Regions from separate parts of the Kitasatospora sp. NPDC096128 genome, predicted to be linked through region 1. Evidence: riboswitches for the same ligand, from Rfam matches in the RefSeq annotation. Region 1 holds a riboswitch; each other region holds the start of a gene.
What was found. A riboswitch is a leader RNA that binds a small molecule or an ion and turns the genes downstream of it on or off. The one in region 1 is predicted to bind cyclic di-AMP.
Positions count from the first base shown of each region.

Region 2: another riboswitch for cyclic di-AMP. It lies ahead of ABTY61_RS14450 (M23 family metallopeptidase); the one in region 1 lies ahead of ABTY61_RS26345 (M23 family metallopeptidase).
Region 3: another riboswitch for cyclic di-AMP. It lies ahead of ABTY61_RS18105 (transglycosylase family protein); the one in region 1 lies ahead of ABTY61_RS26345 (M23 family metallopeptidase).
Region 4: another riboswitch for cyclic di-AMP. It lies ahead of ABTY61_RS10425 (NlpC/P60 family protein); the one in region 1 lies ahead of ABTY61_RS26345 (M23 family metallopeptidase).

Region 1 covers NZ_JBEOSP010000026.1:15,465-20,319, forward strand. The annotation lists gene ABTY61_RS26330 (sensor domain-containing protein) at 1-221, opposite strand, end outside; gene ABTY61_RS26335 (GNAT family N-acetyltransferase) at 338-934, opposite strand; gene ABTY61_RS26340 (hypothetical protein) at 977-1,894, shown strand; gene ABTY61_RS26345 (M23 family metallopeptidase) at 1,960-2,808, opposite strand; cyclic di-AMP (ydaO/yuaA leader) riboswitch at 2,821-2,979, opposite strand; gene ABTY61_RS26350 (YiaA/YiaB family inner membrane protein) at 3,176-3,466, shown strand; gene ABTY61_RS26355 (alpha/beta fold hydrolase) at 3,611-4,435, shown strand; gene ABTY61_RS26360 (TetR/AcrR family transcriptional regulator) at 4,465-4,855, shown strand, end outside.
Region 2 covers NZ_JBEOSP010000010.1:189,417-194,271, forward strand. The annotation lists gene ABTY61_RS14440 (RidA family protein) at 1-226, shown strand, start outside; gene ABTY61_RS14445 (DUF2470 domain-containing protein) at 368-1,075, shown strand; gene ABTY61_RS14450 (M23 family metallopeptidase) at 1,384-2,340, opposite strand; cyclic di-AMP (ydaO/yuaA leader) riboswitch at 2,343-2,526, opposite strand; gene ABTY61_RS14455 (MFS transporter) at 2,840-4,381, shown strand; gene purB (adenylosuccinate lyase) at 4,389-4,855, opposite strand, start outside.
Region 3 covers NZ_JBEOSP010000014.1:189,504-194,358, forward strand. The annotation lists gene ABTY61_RS18095 (LacI family DNA-binding transcriptional regulator) at 1-812, shown strand, start outside; gene ABTY61_RS18100 (hypothetical protein) at 948-1,148, opposite strand; gene ABTY61_RS18105 (transglycosylase family protein) at 1,335-2,603, opposite strand; cyclic di-AMP (ydaO/yuaA leader) riboswitch at 2,611-2,781, opposite strand; gene ABTY61_RS18110 (sirohydrochlorin chelatase family protein) at 3,292-4,242, opposite strand; gene ABTY61_RS18115 (DUF397 domain-containing protein) at 4,801-4,855, shown strand, end outside.
Region 4 covers NZ_JBEOSP010000007.1:61,409-66,263, forward strand. The annotation lists gene ABTY61_RS10420 (C40 family peptidase) at 1-48, opposite strand, end outside; gene ABTY61_RS10425 (NlpC/P60 family protein) at 276-1,388, opposite strand; cyclic di-AMP (ydaO/yuaA leader) riboswitch at 1,399-1,553, opposite strand; gene ABTY61_RS10430 (C40 family peptidase) at 1,892-2,926, opposite strand; gene ABTY61_RS10435 (NYN domain-containing protein) at 3,128-4,441, opposite strand; gene ABTY61_RS10440 (hypothetical protein) at 4,720-4,855, opposite strand, start outside.

The sequences.
Region 1 (4,855 bases):
CCGAGGCAGAACAGGGCGATCGCGACCGCGAAGCCGGCGATGGCGACCGGCAGGCCGGTGAGCGCGTAGCCGACCTCGCGGTAGTAGTGCCCGGAGAACGGCGCCCGCCAGAAGCCGGGCGGCTGATCGGTGCGGCGGGCCCGGACCGGGCCCGTCCCCTCGTCGCCGTAACCGCCCGGGGCGTCCCACCCCTGGTCCAGTGTGCTTCCGCTGCTGCTCATCTCCCGGCCCCCGGCCCCTCGTTGTTCTCGCGGTCGTTCCCACTCGCTGACGTGTTCCAGTCTGGCCGGGGCGCGGCCCGGGAGACATCCGGGGGACCGGCGCATCGGGGGTGGGGTTAACCCCCCTGTCGCGGGCCGGACGGGCCGGACGGACCGGTCCACTCGTCGGCGAGCAGCGCGTACTGGTACGAGTCGCGCCAGACGCCGCCCTTGTACAGGTCGTGCCGGACGTGCCCCTCCAGCCGGAAGCCGAGCCGGGTGAGCACCTTGGCCGAGGCCGCGTTCTCCACGTCGACGCGGGCGGCCAGCCGGTGCAGGCCGAGCGCTCCGAAGGAGAACCCGCAGAGCAGCCCGGCGATCTCGCCCGCGTAGCCGCGGCCCCACACCGGGCGGCTGAGCACGTACCCGAGGTAGGCCGAGCGGTACGTGCCGAGGGTGAGGCTGGCGTGCGCGACCGGCAGCGCGTCCTCCGGGTCCTCGGCGTCCTCCCGCCGGACCACGGCGAGCCGGTAGGTGTGCCGCTCCTCGGCCATCGCCTCCTCCAGGTAGAGCTCGATCTGGTCGGCGCAGGTCTCGCGGTCGCGCGGCTCGAAGGGGAGGTAGCGGGTCACCTCCGGGTCGCTGTACAGCGCGTGCAGCGCGTCCAGTTCCTCCGGGGTGTGGTGGTACTCGCGGATCGCGAGCCGGGGGCCGGTGAGGCGTACGGGGACCATGGCCGCCGACCCTACCCGCGTCCGGCGACTACCGTTCGGAGCATGAACGACGAAGACCTGCGGCTCGCCCCGCGCACCAGGGCCGCCGACCTGCTCGCCTGGGCGGCCGGGCAGGACCGCGCGCCGGTGGCCGAAGCGCCGCTGCGCACGGTGCTGGCGCTGCTGGAGCTGGGCGAGGGCAGGATGCACGACGGCTGGCCCGAACTGACCTCCGACGCGGTGGAGCACCTGCTGTACGAGCGGCTCCACCTCTACGTCCAACCCGCACCGGAGGAGGACCCGTTCGCCTACGGCGAGGCCGTACGGCTGCTGGTCGACCACCAGCGGGCCGTGAAGCGGCTCAACGCCAAGCGCCAGGAGCGGCTGCACGCCGAGGCCGAGTGGCAGGGCGAGGTCGCGGTCGGGCTGCTGCGCCGCGCCGACCTGGTGACCTGGCCCCGGCTGTACGCGGTGCTGCTGCACGCCCACGGGGTGGACGTGGGCGACCCCGCGGCCGTCCGGGACTGGCTGGCCGGCTTCGCCGGGCTCGACGAGGAGGAGCGGCTGGCCGGGTACGGGGCGCTGGGGCCGACCGGCTGGCTGGACGAACCGGACGAGCAGGGCTGGGGGCCGGGCCGGGTGCTGTCCGTCGGCATGGCCACCGACGGCGCGCGACGGCTGCTGGAGCAGGGCCTGATGCGGCGCAGCTACCGCAACCTGGCCGAACTGAACGCGCTGGGGCGCCCGATGCCGGAGGAACTGACCGGGGGCTTCGAGGAGTTCGAGGCGGCGGCGGCCGAGGCGGCGCTCGACCTGCTCGGCGACTGGACGGTGCCCGGGCTGCCGCGGCTGCTGGTGGAGGAGTTCCCGGAGCTCGCGCCGGAGCCGGGGGCGGCCGAGATCGACGCCTACCTGGCGCAGCTGCCCGCGGAGGATTCGAAGGAGGAGCCGGAAGCCGCGGCGGAGGAGCCGGCGGAGTGAGCCGATGACGCGGAAGGGCCCCGGGCGACGCGCCCGGGGCCCTTCCGTACGCTCTTCGGCGGTCCTTACGGGTTGAGGCCGCGCTGCTGGAGCCAGGTCTCCGGGTCGACCGGGGCGCCGCCGCCGGGGCGGACCTCCAGGTGCAGGTGCGGGCCGGTGACGTTGCCGGTCGCGCCGACCTTGCCGATCTGCTGGCCGGAGGTGACGGTGCCGGAGCCCTTGATGATCGAGGAGAGGTGGCAGTACCAGATCTCGGTGCCGTCGGGGAGGGTCTCCACGATCCGGTAGCCGTACGAGCCGGACCAGCCGGCCGAGGTGATGGTGCCCTGGCCGACCGCGAAGACCGGGGTGCCGGTGTCGGCGGCGAAGTCCAGGCCGGTGTGCAGGTGGGCCCAGTAGCGGGCGCTCTGGCCGTAGTGGGCGGAGAGGTTGTAGTCCTTCACCGGCAGGGTGAGGGCGGCGGCCTTGGCCCGCTCGGCCTCCTCGGCGGCGCGCTTGGCCTCCGCCTCCTTGGCGGCGGCCTTGGCCTCGGCCTCCTGGGCGGCCTGCACCCGGGCGCCCTCCTCGGCGGCGGTGCGCTGGCTGTCGGCCTGCTGCTGGATGCGGGCGGCGAGCGCGAGGCCGGGGTCGGCGGCCAGGGCGACCGGCGCCTCGTCCGGGGTCTCGATGGCGGGCGCGGCGGCCGGGGTCGCGGAGGCGAAGCCGGTGGCACCCAGGGTGGCGGCGACGGCGGTGACGCCGAGCAGCGGGGAGGCTCCGCGGGTCTGACGCGGCATCCGGTGGCGGTTGGCCTCGGCCTCCGGGGCGAAGTCCTCCGGATCGAAGGGCTCCGGGCCGTCCGGGCCGGGGTGGTCGAGGAGCTGGGTACCGGCTGCGGGGCCGGCCGGGTGTGCCGGAGTGTGCGTCGACGCCACGGAGGCGCGCTCCTTTCCTTCCTTCGCGCCTACCGGGTTAGCTGACGGGTTCGGAGCAGGAAGGTCTCCTACGGCCGGGCCGGAGCCCCGCCGATTCACCCCAAGGAACGTGGTTCCCCGGCTCCCTGACCTGCCCGGAGGCCGGTCGGCGGGATTAGGCGACGGCGCACGGTGCCGTCTGGGTACGGCGTTGACGACCGCGCTGCGTTATCAAACGTTAATCCTAGGACGCTCTGATTCCAAGCCATCCGCCCGGGACGGCCGTGGAACAGGTGATCGGACGTCAACGAACGACCCCTCAATCACCCGGTTCATCTGAGTACTCCTACTCATGTGCGACCCGACCGCCCCACCGCATCCTGGCGCCATGAGCGCACCGATGCAGTCACGGACCACGGCCGCGTACTTCGCCCAGGCCGCCCTCTCCTTCGCCATCTCCGGCACCGCCCTCGCCGCCGGGATCGCCTACCTGCCCGTCGGCGGCTGGACCCGGGCCTTCCTGGGGATCGGCCTCCTCTACACCGTCACCTCCTCGTTCACGCTGGCCAAGGTGATCCGGGACCGGCAGGAGTCCTCGGACACCGTCGCCCGGGTCGACCAGGCCCGGCTGGAGAAGCTGCTCAGCGAGCACGACCCGTTCAGGGCCGAGGGGATCTGAACGGGGGGACTTGGGCGGGAGGACGCGGGCGGGAGGGCGCTGCCGCCGCTGTCGGCCGGTTCGACCGGGGCACTTGACGGCTAAGGCTATTAGCCTTAGCTTTATGGCTATCGGCAGCAACGACCGAGCCAGCGGAGGCCCACCATGAACGGCACCACCACCCCGAGCACCCAGTACCTCGACGTCCCCGGCGGCCGGCTCGCGTACGACGACACCCGGCAGGGCGACGGCACCCCCGTCATCCTGCTCCCCGGGATGCTCGACTCCCGCCGCGCCTACCGGCACCTGCACCCGCTGCTCACCGCCGCCGGCCACCGGGTGATCACCATGGACGTGCGCGGCTTCGGCGAGTCCTCGATCGTCTGGGACGACTACAGCCCCGCCGCCGTCGCCACCGACGTCCTGGCCCTGCTCGACCACCTCGGCATCGAACGGGCCGTCCTGGTCGGGCAGTCCTACACCGGGGCCACCGTGGTCAAGGTCGCCGGCGACGCACCCCAGCGGGTCGCCGGGATCGCCCTGATCGACGCCTTCGTCGAATACCGGGCCAACGCCCTCATGCAGGGCGTCATGGTCGTCATGGGCGCCGCCATGGTCCGGTGGCCCGGCGTCTGGGGCTACTACCTGCGCAAGATGGCCTACCCCGGCCCCCGCCCCGCCGACCTCGACGGCTACGTCGACGGGCTGGTCGCCGCCCTGCGCACCCCCGGCCGCCGGACCGCCACCCGCGGCCACGTCACCGGCGACTCCGCGCCCATCGGCTGGTGCGCGGCCGTCCGCTGCCCCGCCCTCGTCCTCATGGGCAGCAAGGACCCCGACTTCCCGAAGCCCGAAGCCGTCGCCGACCTCCAGGCCGAGAAGCTCGGCGCCCGCAAGGTGATGATCGAAGGGTCCGGGCACTACCCGATGGCCGACAACCCCGGCGCCGTCGCCGACACCCTGCTGCCCTTCCTCGCCGAACTCGCCTGACCCCTCGCCCCCACGGAGAACCCGAAGCCATGCCCCGCGTAGGACTGACCCCCGACCAGGTCGTCGACCACGCCCTCGCCCTCATCGACGACCAGGGCTCCGAAGCCCTCACCCTCGCCGCCGTCGCCACCCGGGCGGGCGTCGCCACCCCCTCGCTGTACAAGCACGTCAGCGGCGGCCTCGGCGAACTGCGGCGCCTGGTCGCCGTCCGGGTCACCGAAGAACTCGCCGACCGGCTCGCCGAAGCCGCCGTCGGCCGCAGCGGGGACGACGCCGTCAGCGCGGTCCTGCGCGCCTACCAGGCCTACGCCGCCGAACACCCCCACCGCTACGCCGCCCTCCCCCAGGCCCCCCAGCCCGACGACGACCTCACCCGCGCCGCCACCCGCCTCGTCGGCGTCATCGTCGCCGTCCTCCGCG
Region 2 (4,855 bases), on a different contig from region 1:
CAAGGCCATCGTCGAGGCCGGCGGCGCCACCGTCGAGGACGTGGTGATGTTCCGCGTCTACCTCACCAAGCGGGCCGACTTCCCGCTGATGAACGAGGTCTACGCCGAGTTCATCGAGGAGAACATCAAGCCCGGCGGGGTGAAGCCCTGCCGCACCACCATCTTCGTCGAACTGCCCCAGGAGCCGATGCTGGTGGAGATCGACGCCCAGGCCGTCATCGCCTGACCCCCGGCCACCGCACCCGGAGAGCCCGGACGCCACCCCGCGTCCGGGCTCTCGGCGCACTCCGGCACGACCCGCCGCCCACTTGCCACGCCTCCCCGCAAACATTAGGTTAGGCTCACCTAACTCGAAGGAGGTCCGTCCATGCGCGACGCCGAGGTGCCCGAGCCCACCACCGCCGACCGGGTCCACAGCCTGCTCAGCGCGACCTCCTCGCTCACCGTCCGCGCCCTCGGCGAGCACCACGAGCTGGACACCCCGGTCTCCCTCCACGGCTCCCGGCTGCGCCTGCGCGTCCCGCTGGACGCCCCGCTCGTCGCGGCGGCCGCCGGCGCCGCCGACGGACTGGCCGTCGTGCTCGACGTCACCGACGTCTCCCCCGTCGCGGTCCGCGACCGCGTCCGCGCCCGGCTCACCCTGGCCGGTCGGCTGCACCTGGCCCACCTCGCCGACGACGGCCTCAGCGTCCACCTGTGGGTCGACGTCGCCCACGCCGTCCTCGCCACCCCGTACAGCACCGGCGCGCTCACCGCCGCCGACCTCGCGCTCGCCACCCCCGACCCGCTGGCCCGCCACGAGGCAGCCCTGCTCACCCACCTGGCCGACGACCACGCCGACGCCCTCGACCTGCTCACCCGACTGCTCGACCCGGCCCTGCTCGCCCACCACCCGGACGTCCGCCCGCTCGCCCTGGACCGCCACGGCCTGGTGCTGCGCCTGGACCACTCCCACGGCCACCGCGACGTCCGCCTGGTCTTCCCCGAACCCGCCTGCGACACCGAGGACTTCGGCCACCGGATGCACGACCTGCTCACCGCCGCCGAACACGGCCTGCCGGCCCGCCGGAACTGACTGACCACCGGCACTGACTGGCCGCCCGCCAGGGTCGGCACAGCGCTGGAGGCCCACAGGCAGCGTCAACAGGCAGGCCCGACACCGGGGTTGACACCTCGGACACCCCGGGCCGGAAACGGAAGCAGCCGGCCCGGCCGCGCGAGAGGTGTCTCGCACGGCCGGGCCGGCCATGGGCGTGTCCCGCGCCCGAGTCCACTGGTGCGGCGATCACCCGGTCGAGCGGTCACCCGACATGACCATCCCAGGCGGTCGATTCGCCCCGCATCAGCGGTGGTTCAGAGGATCCCGCGGAAGGACCCGGTGGGTCAGAGCGCGACGCCGTGCGCCCGCAGGTAGGCGACCGGGTCGATGTCCGAGCCGTACTCCGGACCGGTACGGATCTCGAAGTGCAGGTGCGGGCCGGTCACGTTGCCGGTCGCACCGGAGAGGCCGAGCTGCTGGCCGACGGTGACACTCTGACCGACGCTCACGCCGATCGAGGACAGGTGCGCGTACTGGGCGTACTTGCCGTCGGCAAGCCGGATCTCGACCTCGTTGCCGTAGGCACCGTCGTAACCGGCCTTCACCACCACGCCGTTGGCGACGGCGCGCAGCGGGGTGCCGGTCGAGGCGACGAAGTCCTGGCCGGTGTGGTGGCCGGAGGCCCACATCGAGCCGGCCACGCCGTAGGCCTCGCCCAGCACCGGGTTGGCGACCGGGGCGACGTAGCCGGAGGTGGCGGCGACCGGGGCGGCGGTGACGGCCGGGGCCGGGGCGGCGGTCTGGACCTGGGTCTGCAGCTGGGCGCCCGGCTTGGCGGCCTCGGTCCGGACCTGCACCTGAGCGGCCGGAGCCGCGGGCTTGGCCGGCTTCGCCGGAGCCGGAGCGGCAGCCGGGGCCGCGGGCTTCGCGGCGTCAGCGGCGTGGCCCGCGAGGGCCAGCTGCTGACCGGGGAAGATCAGATTCGGGTCGGCACCGACCACCGAGCGGTTCTGCTCGTACAGCGCGTGCCAGCCGCCCTCGACGTGCTTGCTGTCGGCGATCTGCGACAGCGTGTCACCGCTGACGACGCGGTAGCTCCCCTGGACGGCGGCCGGAGCGGCGGCCTGCGAAGCGGCCGGGGCGGCCGGGGCGGCCGGGGCGCTGGCGGCCGCCGGGGCGGTGTCCGCCTGGGCGCTCATCGCGGTCACGAGCGGCAGGACGAACGAGACGCCGGTGACGGCGGTGGCGATGCCGATGCGGGCGGCACGGGGCAGGGCGATACGACGAGCCTGTGCAGGCATGGAATTTTCCTCTCCGACGCCTGCGAGGTGAGCTGTCGGGTTCGGGCTGGAGTTGCCCGGCCGCATGCGCGGCTTCACCCCAAGCCGGTCCTGGTCGTCCGCGCCCTGAAAAGGCGCGAACTCCGGTCCGGCGACTTACCTGTGGGTCCCCCGCTCCTGCCGTACAGAGTTCGGTGCGAGCCACCGGGCAGCGGCAGGACTCGGCGTTCCACCCGGTGGATCCGCCCGGGCTGGCCGGGCGGTCGCTGAACTAAAACTCATCCGTTCAGGTGAAGCAATGTCGATCTCTTGAACCCGCAACCAACCCCGCCGCCAGGGTCACCCTCCGAATGATCCGCTGCACCGTGCGTGCACAATCCATTCACCCGGAGCCACTGCTCCGCGACTCTGCGCCGACCGCCCCACCCCTGCGCGACCATTCGCTCACGCACCGCCACCGGCCGACACACCACCCGGTGACCCTTGTCACGTACGCCCCGGCGGGCGCAGGATTCGGCCCGTGGCCACCTCTCAAGCCGGCACTCTGCGCCTCGGCACCGCACAGGGTCGCTGGGTACTCCTCGCAACGGTGCTCGGCTCCAGCATGGCGATGCTCGACGGCACGGTGGTGAACGTCGCCCTGCCCCGGATCGGCGCCGACCTCGGCGCCTCCCTCGCCTCCCTGCAATGGACCCTGAACGCCTATCTGCTCACCCTGGCCGGCCTGATCCTGCTCGGCGGCGCCCTCGGCGACCGCTACGGGCGGCGCCGGGTCTTCCTGATCGGCGTGGTCTGGTTCGCCGTCGCCTCCGCGGCCTGCGCCGCCGCCCCGACCATCCACGTGCTGATCGCCGCCCGCGCCGTCCAGGGCATCGGCGGGGCGCTGCTCACCCCGGGCTCGCTCGCCATGCTCCAGGCGGTCTTCCATCCGGACGACCGCTCCGCGGCGGTCGGCCTCTGGTCCGGCCTGGGCGGGGTGTCGGCGGCCGTCGGCCCCTTCCTCGGCGGCTGGCTGGTGGACGGCCCCGGCTGGCGCTGGATCTTCCTGCTGAACCTGCCGCTGGCCGCCGCCGTGATCGCGGTGACCTCCCGTTACGTCCCGGAGAGCCGGGACGAGTCCGCCACCGGCCGCTTCGACGTGCCCGGCGCCCTGCTCGCCGCCCTCGCCCTCGGCTCGATCACCTACGCGCTCACCGCCGCCGGGGAGGGGCTGTCCCCCGCCGTCTGGGTCACCGGCGCGATCGGCCTGCTGCTGGCCGCCGCCTTCGTGGCCGTCGAGCGGCGCGCGGCCGACCCGATGCTGCCGCTCGGACTGTTCTCCTCCCGGCTGTTCACCGCCGTGAACCTGGTCACCCTCTGCGTCTACGCGGCCTTCAGCGGGGTGTTCTTCCTGCTGGTGGTGCAGCTGCAGATCGTCTCGGGCTTCTCCCCGCTGGTCTCCGGCTTCGCGCTGGTGCCGATCACGGTGCTGATGCTGACCCTGTCCGCGCGCGCCGGGCGCCTCGGCAAGCGGATCGGCCCGCGCCTGCCGCTCACCGTCGGCCCGCTGCTGTGCGCCGCCGGGGTGCTGCTGATGCTGCGCACCGGCCCCGGCTCCTCCTACTGGGCGGACGTGCTGCCCGCGGTCGCCGTGATGGGCTCCGGGATGACCCTGCTGGTCGCGCCGCTGACCGCGACCGTGCTGGCCGCCGTCGAGGTGCGGCACGCGGGCATCGCCAGCGGCGTCAACAACGCCGCCGCCCGCGCGGCCGGCCTGCTCGCGGTGGCCGCCCTGCCGGCGCTGGCCGGGCTGAGCGGCGACGCCTACCGGGTGCCGTCCGCGGTGGACTCCGCCTTCCACACCGCGATGCTGATCTGCGCCGGCCTGCTGACCGCCGGCGGGCTGATCGCCTTCACCACCGTCCGGGGCAACGTGCTCGCGCCCGAGGAGGAGCACCCGGTGGCCGAGCCGAACTGCGACTGGCCCTGCGCCACCACGACCCCGCCGCTCGACCCGGGCCGCCCCCGAACGCACGGGGGCCCCGCCACCGGAACGGCGGCAGGGCCCTCGTCGGAGAGCTGACTCCTCGTCAGAGGATGTCGCCGGGGGTGTACTTGGCCGCCGCCGGGTAGGCGGCCGCGACGGCCTCCACCTGGCGGACGACCTCGGCGACCTGCGCCCCGGCCGCACCGGTGAAGGACAGCCGGTCGGCCAGCAGCGCGTCCAGCGCGGCCCGGTCCAGCGGGATCCGCTCGTCGGCGGCGAGGCGGTCCAGCAGCTCGTTCTCCCGGGCACCGGCGCGCATCGCCAGCGCGGAGGCGACGGCGTGCTCCTTGATGACCTCGTGGCCGGTCTCCCGGCCGACGCCCGCGCGCACCGCGCCCATCAGCACCTTGGTGGTGGCCAGGAACGGCAGGTAGCGGTCCAGCTCGGCCTCGACCACGGCCGGGAAGGCGCCGAACTCGTCCAGGACGGTGAGGAAGGTCTCCAGCAGGCCGTCGAAGGCGAAGAAGGCGTCCGGCAGCGCGACCCGGCGCACCACCGAGCAGGATACGT
Region 3 (4,855 bases), on a different contig from region 1:
ACCCGATCTTCCCCGCCCTGGCGCAGGTGATCGAGCAGGTGCTCAGCCGGCACGGGTACACCCCGGTGCTGTGCACCCAGACGCCCGGCGGGTCCACCGAGGACGAACTGGTCGAGATGCTGGTCGACCGGGGCGTGGCGGGCATCGTCTTCGTCTCCGGGCTGCACGCCGACTCCACGGCGGACCACGACCGCTACGCCCGGCTGTCCGGGCGCGGGGTGCCGTTCGTGCTGATCAACGGCTACAGCGAGAAGATCGACGCGCCGTTCATCTCGCCGGACGACCGGTCCGCGATGTGGATGGCCGTCCAGCACCTGGCCGAGCTCGGGCACGAGCGGATCGGTCTGGCGGTCGGGCAGCGGCGGTACGTGCCGGTGCTGCGCAAGATCGAGGGCTTCACCGCGGCGATGCGGGAGGTGCTCGGGCGCAGCCGGGAGGAGGCCGAGGAGTTCGTCCACCACACGCTGTTCAGCGTGGAGGGCGGGCACGCGGCGGCCGGCGCGCTGCTCGACAAGGGCTGCACGGCGATCGTCTGCGGCAGCGACATGATGGCGCTCGGGGCGATCCGGGCGGTGCGCCAGCGCGGGCTGTCGGTGCCGCACGACGTGTCGGTGGTCGGCTTCGACGACTCGCCGCTGATCGCCTTCACCGAGCCGCCGCTGACCACGATCCGCCAGCCGGTCGAGGCGATGGCGACGGCGGCGGTGGACGCGCTGCTGGAGGAGGTCGGCGGGAACTCCGCCCAGCGCGGGGAGTTCATGTTCCAGCCGGAGCTGGTGATGCGTGGCTCCACCGGGGCCTGCGTGCGCTGAGGCCGGGCGGACCGGGTCAACTGACGGGCTCCGGAGGGCGGTTGCTTTCCGGGGCCCGTCGGCGTGCGGTGGCCGCTCGGCTCCCGCGGTCGGCTCGGCCCGGCCGGTTCGGGCGGGTACGGGGGCGGCGGTCGGTCAGCCCTCCTGGGCGGCCGGGCGGTCGGTGGAGGCCCGGTGGCCGTCGGCCGCGTCGCCGGTCCGGGTCTCGGTGCGGCGGCCGCGGGCCAGGTAGTCGCGCACGACCAGTTCGACGGCGTCCTGCGGGTTCTTGGTGCCGGAGAGCAGCATCGCGTCGATCGCGAGGTTCGCGTCGAGGGTGACGGTGACCTGGGCCATGGTGACTCCTCCTCGGGTGCAGAGCAGCAGCATGCCCCGTGGGCCGGGGTTTGACCATGCGGAATCCGGGCGTTCGGCTTCCGGCGGCGCTACGGTCGCGCGGGTACGTCGCGCCGGTACGCCGGAGCCCCGGGAGGAGCGAGCGGGGCTCTTCCCGGGGCTTCGGCGTCAGTCGTTCGCGGTCGCTCAGACCCGGCCGGCGAAGTCCGGGGCCCAGTTGGCGACGGTCTGGAGGCGGACGCCCACGCTCGGGTTGGCGGCCTCGACGTACTGGCCGTTGCCGACGTAGATGCCGACGTGGTAGACGCCGGAGTCCTGGCCGTTGTTCGACCAGAACAGCAGATCGCCCGGCTGCAGGCTGTCCAGCGACACGTGGGTGCTGGCGGCGGCCTGGTCGGCGGCGACGCGCGGGATGTTGATGCCGGCGGCGCGCAGCGCGGCCTGGGTCAGGCCGGAGCAGTCCCAACCGCCGTTGCCGGTGCCGCCGTAGACGTACGCCTGGCCGACCTTCGACTCGGCGAAGGAGACCGCGGCGGCCATGCTGCCGGAGGCGGCCGGGGCCGGGGCCGGGGTCTGCGCCTGGGCGGCCGGCTTCGAGGCGGGCTTCTGGGCGGTCGGCTTGGCGTTCACGGCACCGCCGTTCGAGGCCTGGCCGGCCTTCTGCGAGCGGTTGAACCAGGTGAAGTCCGAGCCGGACTTGGTGGCGGACTGGTCGGCCTGGGCCGAGGTGTCGTCACCGAAGGTCAGCTGCTCGCCCGGGTAGATGGTGTCCGGGCCCTCGGTGAGGGTGCTGCGGTTGAGCTCGTAGAGCCGCTGCCAGCCGCCCTGGACGTTGTGCTTGTCGGCGATCGAGGACAGCCAGTCGCCGTCGACCACGGTGTAGCCGGCGGCCTGGGCCTGGGCCTGGCGCTTCTGGGCCCAGGTGTTGTCGGCGGAGCCGGCGGTGGTGGCGGAACCGTCGGAGGCCTGCGCCTGGTCCTGCGCGGGCGCGGCCGGCTTGGCGGGCTTCGCGGCCTGGGCGGGCTTGGCGGCGGGCTTGGCGGCCGTGGAGCCGGCCGAGGTGTCGACGGAGGCGGCGGCGCCGCCCTTGGTCAGCCCGGCCTGGACGGAGCAGACCGGCCAGGCGCCGGGGCCCTGCGAGGCGAGGACCTTCTCGGCGACGGCGATCTGCTGGTCCTTGGTGGCCTGGTTGGCCTGCGGGGCGTAGGCGGTGCCGCCGAAGGCGGCCCAGGTGCTGGAGGTGAACTGCAGGCCGCCGTAGAAGCCGTTGCCGGTGTTGATGCTCCAGTCGCCGCTGCTCTCGCACTGGGCGACCTTGTCCCAGGTGGAGACGGGGGCGGCGTTCGCGGTGCCGGCGGTCAGGCAGGGGATGGTGAGGCCGACGCCCGCGACGCCGAGGGCGGCGATCACGCGACGGGTGCGGCTGGACAGGCGGTTGCCGTTGGAAGGCAGCATGAAGACGCGGTCCTCTCCCACGCCTGCGAGGTGAGCTGTCGGATTCGGGCTGGAGTTGCCCGGCCGCGCTGTGGGCGCGGCTTCACCCCTAGCCCTGGACCGTTTCGGAAATCGGTCCGGGGCGGCTTACCTGTGGTTCCCCCGCTCCTGCCGTGATGCGTTTTCGCGCTTGCCAGGACATCCGACGGCAGGACTCGGCGTCGCGGATGAACTGGGTCCGTGTGGTCACGAACGGGGAGCACGTTAAGCAGACTTAAGTTCAAACTGCAAATACCTGTGATGCGCATCACGGTTTAGTGAGAAACTCCAAATGGCGCGTAATTCATGATCGAAAATGATCGTTTTCCGGCAATATCGCGGCAGATTCTCACAACTGGCTCCGCCTCAGGAAAGAGGTGACGGAGCGTTGGAGCACAAAAGGGGCGCGCCTGTGAGTCGGCGGAGCGGCAGTGATTCGAGCGCCCGGCAACGCGCCGACTCGTCATCGACAAATGGACCGTAAACGGACATTGCATGGCATTGCCCGCTTAGCTCGCGTTGGCCCCCGAGTGGGACGAATCAGAGCACGTCGAAACACGTCGAAACACGTCGAAAGGGCCCGGAACGAGGTCGTTCCGGGCCCTTCGCCGGTGCGGGTCCGCCGGCGGTGGCCGACGGGCGTCTGGGGCGGGCGTACAAGCGGCCTGCGCTAGCCCTCCACGGGCCCTTCGGCGGCCGCGTGGGCGCGGCGGGAGCCTTCCCCGGCCCCGCCGGTGGCGGCGGCCTCCGCCTCGGCCTCGGCGAGCTCCGCCGCCGTCGGCGTCGGCAGCGCGGCCAGGTAGGTGGAGGCGATCAGCTGGCCGACGGTCGGGTAGGCGCCGAGCGGCGCCGCCGACGGGCAGCCGGTCTCCTCGGCGGCCGTGGCGAGCAGCTCGGAGTCCGCCTCCGGGCCGATGACGAGCGGGGCCAGCGCCGGGCGCTCGGAGCCGGTCTCCTTGAGGTGGTTGACGGCCGCGGCGACCGAGCCGGGCACATCGAGTGCGGCGGCGACGACCGGGACGGCCAGCCGGGCGGCCAGCAGCACGCCGGTGATCCCGGCCGCGGCGGCCGCGTCCTCGCCGCCGACGGTGGTCAGGACCACGCCGTCCGCGGCGGTCGCGATGGCGAACAGCCGGGCCCGGTCGGCCCGGGCCAGCCCGGCCTCGGACAGCCGGACGTGGACGGCCTCGGCGAGCAGCGGGTGCGGGCCCAGTGCGTCGGTGACGGTCGCGCCGTACTCGGCGGCGAGGGCGTGAAGTCCGGTCAGGAAGTCGTGCGGGCCCGGGATCAGCGGCACCACGACGGGCGTCGGCAGTCCGGCCTCGGCGGCCGTCGCCAGCAGCTCCGCGACGGTGCGCTCCTCCTGGGTCCCGCCTTCGGTGCCGGCGGTCGGGAGGTAGCCGACCGCGGCCTGGACGCCGGTGTGCTCGCTGCGGACGACCGACAGCAGCTCCTCGACGACGGAACGGGACTCGGGCCCCGCGGTCGCGGGAACGGCGAGCACCAGGGCCGGCGAGCCGGTGCGGATCTCGGGGCGCTCGGGGCGGCGATGGCGCCCCCGCGCACGGGAGCCTGGAGTGCGGACGGGCAATGGCGCGCCCGGGATGGCTGCGGTGCTCATGCCGGAGATCGTAGGACATCTGCCCGTCAGGCCTGCAGTCGGCTGCCGTACGGGTTTCGGGTGGCCGTGGTGCGGAGGCCGTGTCCCCGCCGTGCCGGTCCGGGCCGATTGCCCACAATCCGGACATTCTTCGCCCAAGCCCCGGATGAACCCGCGCAGTTGCCCAGACGTGTCCCGGGGGGCGGTCCGTTGCATGAGGGGTGCGTGAGATGTCTCACAGGCGGAAGGCGGTCTGACGGAGCGTCACAGAGGTGCGACTCCCGGCATTCGAAGATCAACATTCAGCGGGGGGCCGCTCACGGCCGGTTATGGACGGGCCGTCGATTCAGTCGGCTATGTCCGTTTACGTACCGTCAGGAGAAGGGTCCGTGAAGAGTTCGCGGCGGTGGGTAAAAGGCCTTATGCACCTGCACTGTCCCGTGCTGATGCACGTGCACTGCGGCTATCATCGCGTCAAGTGAGGCGTTGTGCCGGACCGGTACGGGGCCGGTCCGTTCGTTCGGCGGGTGCCGGGGCGCCGCGCTGGACGACAACTCCGGAGCTCTTCGGGAGACTTCTATGCACGACTCGCAGGACACGCACGGCTCCAACCACACCTACAACGGGATGGCCG
Region 4 (4,855 bases), on a different contig from region 1:
CAGTACCAGCGCACGGGCGAGCAGTTGGGAACGACGGTGCACGGGCATGGCGGCAGCGGCTCCAGTCCTGCGGCGCGGCCCCGCGGCCGCGCCCCGGTGGGCGGCCGTCGAGCGGGAGTCCGGTGGCAGACGTTAGCGAGTCCGGGCAAGCGAGTCCAAACCCCTACCGACCCGAATATTTGACCTCTATTCGGACATTCGGTCGATCAGCCGGAAAAGCCGCAGGCCCGGCCCTCCGTGACGGAGGACCGGGCCAGTGAACACCTGGGCGGGGATCAGACCCGCACGATGGAGGACAGCGGCATGTTGGAGACGGCCTCGTAGCGCACCGACGCACCCGGCTTGGGAGCGTGCAGCACCTGGCCGTTGCCCGCGTAGATGCCGACGTGGTGGGCGTCGCCGTAGAAGATCAGCATGTCGCCGGGCTGGGCCTGGGAGATGTCCGAGCCGATCCGGGTGCCGGCGCCGGCCTGCTCCTGCGAGGTGCGCGGCAGCGACACACCCGCCTGGTTGAACGCCCAGACCATCAGGCCGGAGCAGTCGAAGGAGCCGGGGCCGGTGGCGCCCCAGACGTACGGGCTGCCGATCTTGGTGGCGGCGGCGGCCAGTGCGGCGGCGCCGTGCGAGCTGCCCGGGGCGATCTTGACCGGTGCGGCGGTGGAGCCCGAGCCGAGGTCGCTGCGGCTGCTGTCGCGGGAGGCGCGGTCCGGGGTGGCGGGCTTGGCGGCGGCGGCCTTCGCGGCGGCGTCGGCGGCGGCCTTGTCCTCGGCGGCCTTGATGGCCTGGCGCTCCTGCTCGGTCAGCGTGTTGAGCAGGTCCTGGGCGGCCTTCAGCTTGTTCTGGACCTCGTCCTTGGAGGCCTTCAGCTGCTGGGTCGTGGACTCCAGCTCGGCGAGCTTGCCCTGGGCCTCGGTACGGTCCTGGTCCAGCTTGCGCTGCTGCTCCTGGAGCTGCTTCAGCTGGTTCTTCTGGGTGCTGCCGGCCTGGTTCAGCGCACCGGCCTGGTTCAGGAAGTTGTCCGGCGTGGAGGAGAACATCAGCTGGACGGTCGGGGATATGCCCCCGTTGCGGTACTGCTCGCCCGCGATCTCGGCGAGGCCGCCCTGCAGGTCGGTCACCTGCGCCTGCTGCCGGGCCACCTGGTCCTGCATGCCGGAGACCTGCTTCTCCAGCTCCTGCTGCTTCTCCTGAGCGGCGTTGTACTTCTCGGTCGCCTGCTCGGCCTGCTCGTTGAGCTGGTCGACCTGCTCCTTGACCTGGTCCTTGGTCGGCTGCGGGTCGGCGTGCGCGCCGGACTGCGCGGACAGGGCGACGGCCGCGGCGGCGAAGCCGGTCATGATCGAGACGCGGGCACGGCTGGCGGGCTTGGGACGACGATGGGACGCCACGAAGGCGGACTCCTTCTTCCTACGGCCGCCTACCGGGTGAGCTGACGGGTTCGGGCCGGAAGCATGCCCTACGACGCCTCACCGGCCTCACCTACGGCCGACCTGGCGCCGATTCACCCCGGAGGAACGTGGTTCCCCGGCTCCGCTCCGCAGCACCCCCGACTACTGGGCTCCCCTGTCGGGCAGTCGCTTCGACCTGCCCCGCTGTTTCGCGAACTCGACGGTAACCACCGCCGCCACCCAGGCTGGGTGATCGACAGTGCGGTGGTTCGGAGCACGACCCTAGTAACTGAACCGTGATCCGTTCAAATCCTTGTCAGAAAAAAGACGGAAGATTACCCATGTTCTTTTGTGAAAATGACTGATGGTGATCGCCGCCGCACGCAAAGCTGATCGACTCTCACCGTCCGGCCGCGAAAGAGGCGAACCCGAAGCGCCACCCCCGACCGGAGGTGGCGCGGATCACAGGGCCGGAACCGGCCCCTCGGGGAGGTGCCGGACCGTCAGATCCGGCGGATCGTGTTGATCGGCATCGCGTCGGCCTTCATCACCTTCACCACGTCACCGGTGTGCGGCGCGTGGACCACCATGCCGTTGCCGATGTACATCGCGACGTGGTGCATGTCGTTGCCGTAGACCACCAGGTCGCCCGGCTGGGCGGTGGAGAGCGTCACGGCGGTCCCGATGTGGCCCTGCTCCTGCGAGGTGCGCGGCAGCGAGACGCCGGCCTGGCCGTACGCCCAGACCATCAGGCCCGAGCAGTCGAAGGTGCTGGACCCGGTGGCGCCCCACACGTACGGCGAGCCCTGCTTGCTCATCGCCTTGGCCACGGCCACGGCCGCGTAGCCGCTGGCCGGCGGCAGATTGCCGAGGTCGACCCGGTCGGCGCCGCGCGAGGCGCGGTCGTCCTGCTGCTGCTGGGCCCGCAGGGCCGCCCGGTCGGCGGCGCTGAGCGAGTTCAGCAGGTCCTGGGCGGCCTTCAGCTTGGTGTTGACGTCCGTCTTGGCCTGGTTCAGGTCCTTGGTGGTGGAGTCCAGCGAGGCCAGCACGGCGGCCGCCTCGGCCTTCTCCTGGTCCAGCCGGCGCTGCTGGTCGAGCAGGCCCTTGAGCGCCTCGGTCTGGGTGGTGCTGGCCTGCTGGACGCTCGACGCCTTGTCCAGGTAGCCGGACGGGTCGGAGGAGAGCATCAGCTGGACGGACGGGTCGATGCCGCCGGTGCGGTACTGCTCGCCCGCGACCTGGGCCAGGCCCACCTGCAGCTGGCTCATCTGGTCCTGGCTGCGGGCCACCTGGTCCTGCAGCTGGTCGGCCTGCTTGCGGAGCTGGTCGGCCCGCTCCTTGGCGCCGTTGTACTTCTCGGCCGCCTGCTCCTGTTCCTGCTGGAGCTGGTCGATCTGCGCCTTGACGTCGCTCTTGTTCGGCTGCGGGGCAGCGTGCGCGGCGACCTGGGCGGAGAGGGCGACCGCGGTCGCAGCAGCCGCGGTGAGCACGGAGACCCGCGCGCGGCTCGGCTGCTTGGGACGGCGGTGGGAGGCCAAGGGACCGGCTCCTTCTTCCAACGGACTCACCCGATCAGGTGAGATTCCGGAAAATAGGTTTGACGCCAGACCCTAGTGAAGATCTATCCGTTTTGCCACTCCCCCGAAGGCGTGAACTCCGGGTTCTCCCACTGACTTCACCGGATCCGCACACCCGCGCCGGAGCCGCATTGACCTGCCGTCACGCCGTTCGCCCCCGGTTCAGGGCCTGGCCAGCCGGTTCAGCAGCAGCACCGAGGCCACGGGGCGCGCACCCGCCTTCCGCACGCCCTCCGCGACCTCCCGGTCGGTGGAGACCACCACCACCGGACGGCCCTGCGGCTCGGCCCGGACCAGACGGCGGATCAACTCGTCCGCGGTCTCGCCGGTCCGACTGAACCGTACCCGCACCCCGCGCGGCGGCGCCATGATGACCGGGACGTCCAGGTCCTGCCCGTCGAACACACAGGTGACCTCCGCCTGGGTGCGCTGGGCCAGCATCGCCAGCCCGCCCAGCAGCCGGATCCGCTGCTGCTCCAGCGGCAGCGCCGGGTAGCCGGTCTTGGTCACGTTGTAGCCGTCCACCACCAGGTGCACCTGCGGGATCGCCAGCAGCTGGTCCAGCAGCGCCGGATCGTCCTCGGCCAGACCGCGCCGGGCCACGTCGTGCGGCGAGGCCGACCCCGGCACCACCGCCTCCACCAGGTCCGCCGGGCGGATCTGGGAGACCGGCAGCGCCAGCTCGCGCTGCAGGCCCTGGGCCGACTGCAACACGGTGTCCAGCAGTAGCCGCAGCCGCATGTCCTCGACGCTGCGCCCCTCCCGCGCCGAGCGGCGGCCCTGCTCGACCGCGGTCTCCAGCTCGGACACCCGGTGCCGCAGCCGCCGCGCCTCGGACTCGGCCGCACTGCGCTCACCCGTGGCCTGCGCCTTCGCCGCCTCCAGCTCCCCGGTCACCCGCCGGGTCTCGGCCTGCGCCCGCCGGGTGTCGCTCTCCAGCGACCGGACCTTCTTGCGCAGCGACTCGGCCTCCCGCCGGACGCCCTCGAACTCCGCCCGCTGGCGGTCCAGGTCCGCCCGCGCCGCGGCCCGCACCTCGGCCAGCTCGGCCTGCAGCTTCTCCACCAGCCGGGTGGCCTCCGCCGCCGCGTCCTCGGCGCCGGCCCGCTCGGCCTCCTCACCGGCCTCGGCGACCAGCCGGCTCCAGCCGGCCGAGCGCACCAGGTAGGCAGCGGCCGCGACGTCCATCGGATCGGCGGCGCCGGGGACGGTGCCCGACTCCAGCGCCTTCACCAGGTCCGGCTGGCCCAACCGCAGCCGCTCCGCTATCCGCACCCGGAAGGCCGGTTCGGACTCCAGCGCCGCCGCCAGCGCGGTGGCCGCGTACTTGGCCCGCCGCGCGGGGGTGAACTTGACGTACTGCCGCAGGCTCTGCGGCAGCTCACCGGGCGGCAGCCCGCCGAGCGCGTCCGAGGCCAGCCCGACCACCCGTCGGCGCACCCCTTCGGGCAGCGGCCGGTCCAGCTTCTCGGTCACCCGCTCCGCGCCGGCACCGGCCGGGGCCGCGCCGGGGTCCCCCGGGAGGGCGGTCTCGGACGGGACCGGCTCGGCGGCCGGCTCCGGTGCCGGCGCAGCGGGCTGAAGCCCCTGCGCTTCGCCGGGCTCCCTCGCTGCGTCCACCACGTCCTCGGCTCCGATCCTGGTCCAGCGGGTACGGCCGCGGCCGCCCCTGTCGTCACGCTCCGTGCGTCTTGTCTGTATTGTCCCGTGCGGTGGGCGGACGCGTCGCGCACCGCCCACCCGCACCGGAGGGGTCAGCCCTGCGCGGCGGGGGCCTCCGCGCCCTCGGCGCCCGGACGGGCCACCAGCTCGACCTGGTCCACCGCGTTGCACCAGCGGCAGCGCACCGACTCGACGGTCTCGCTGTGCACCTCGGTCTCCTCGACCTTG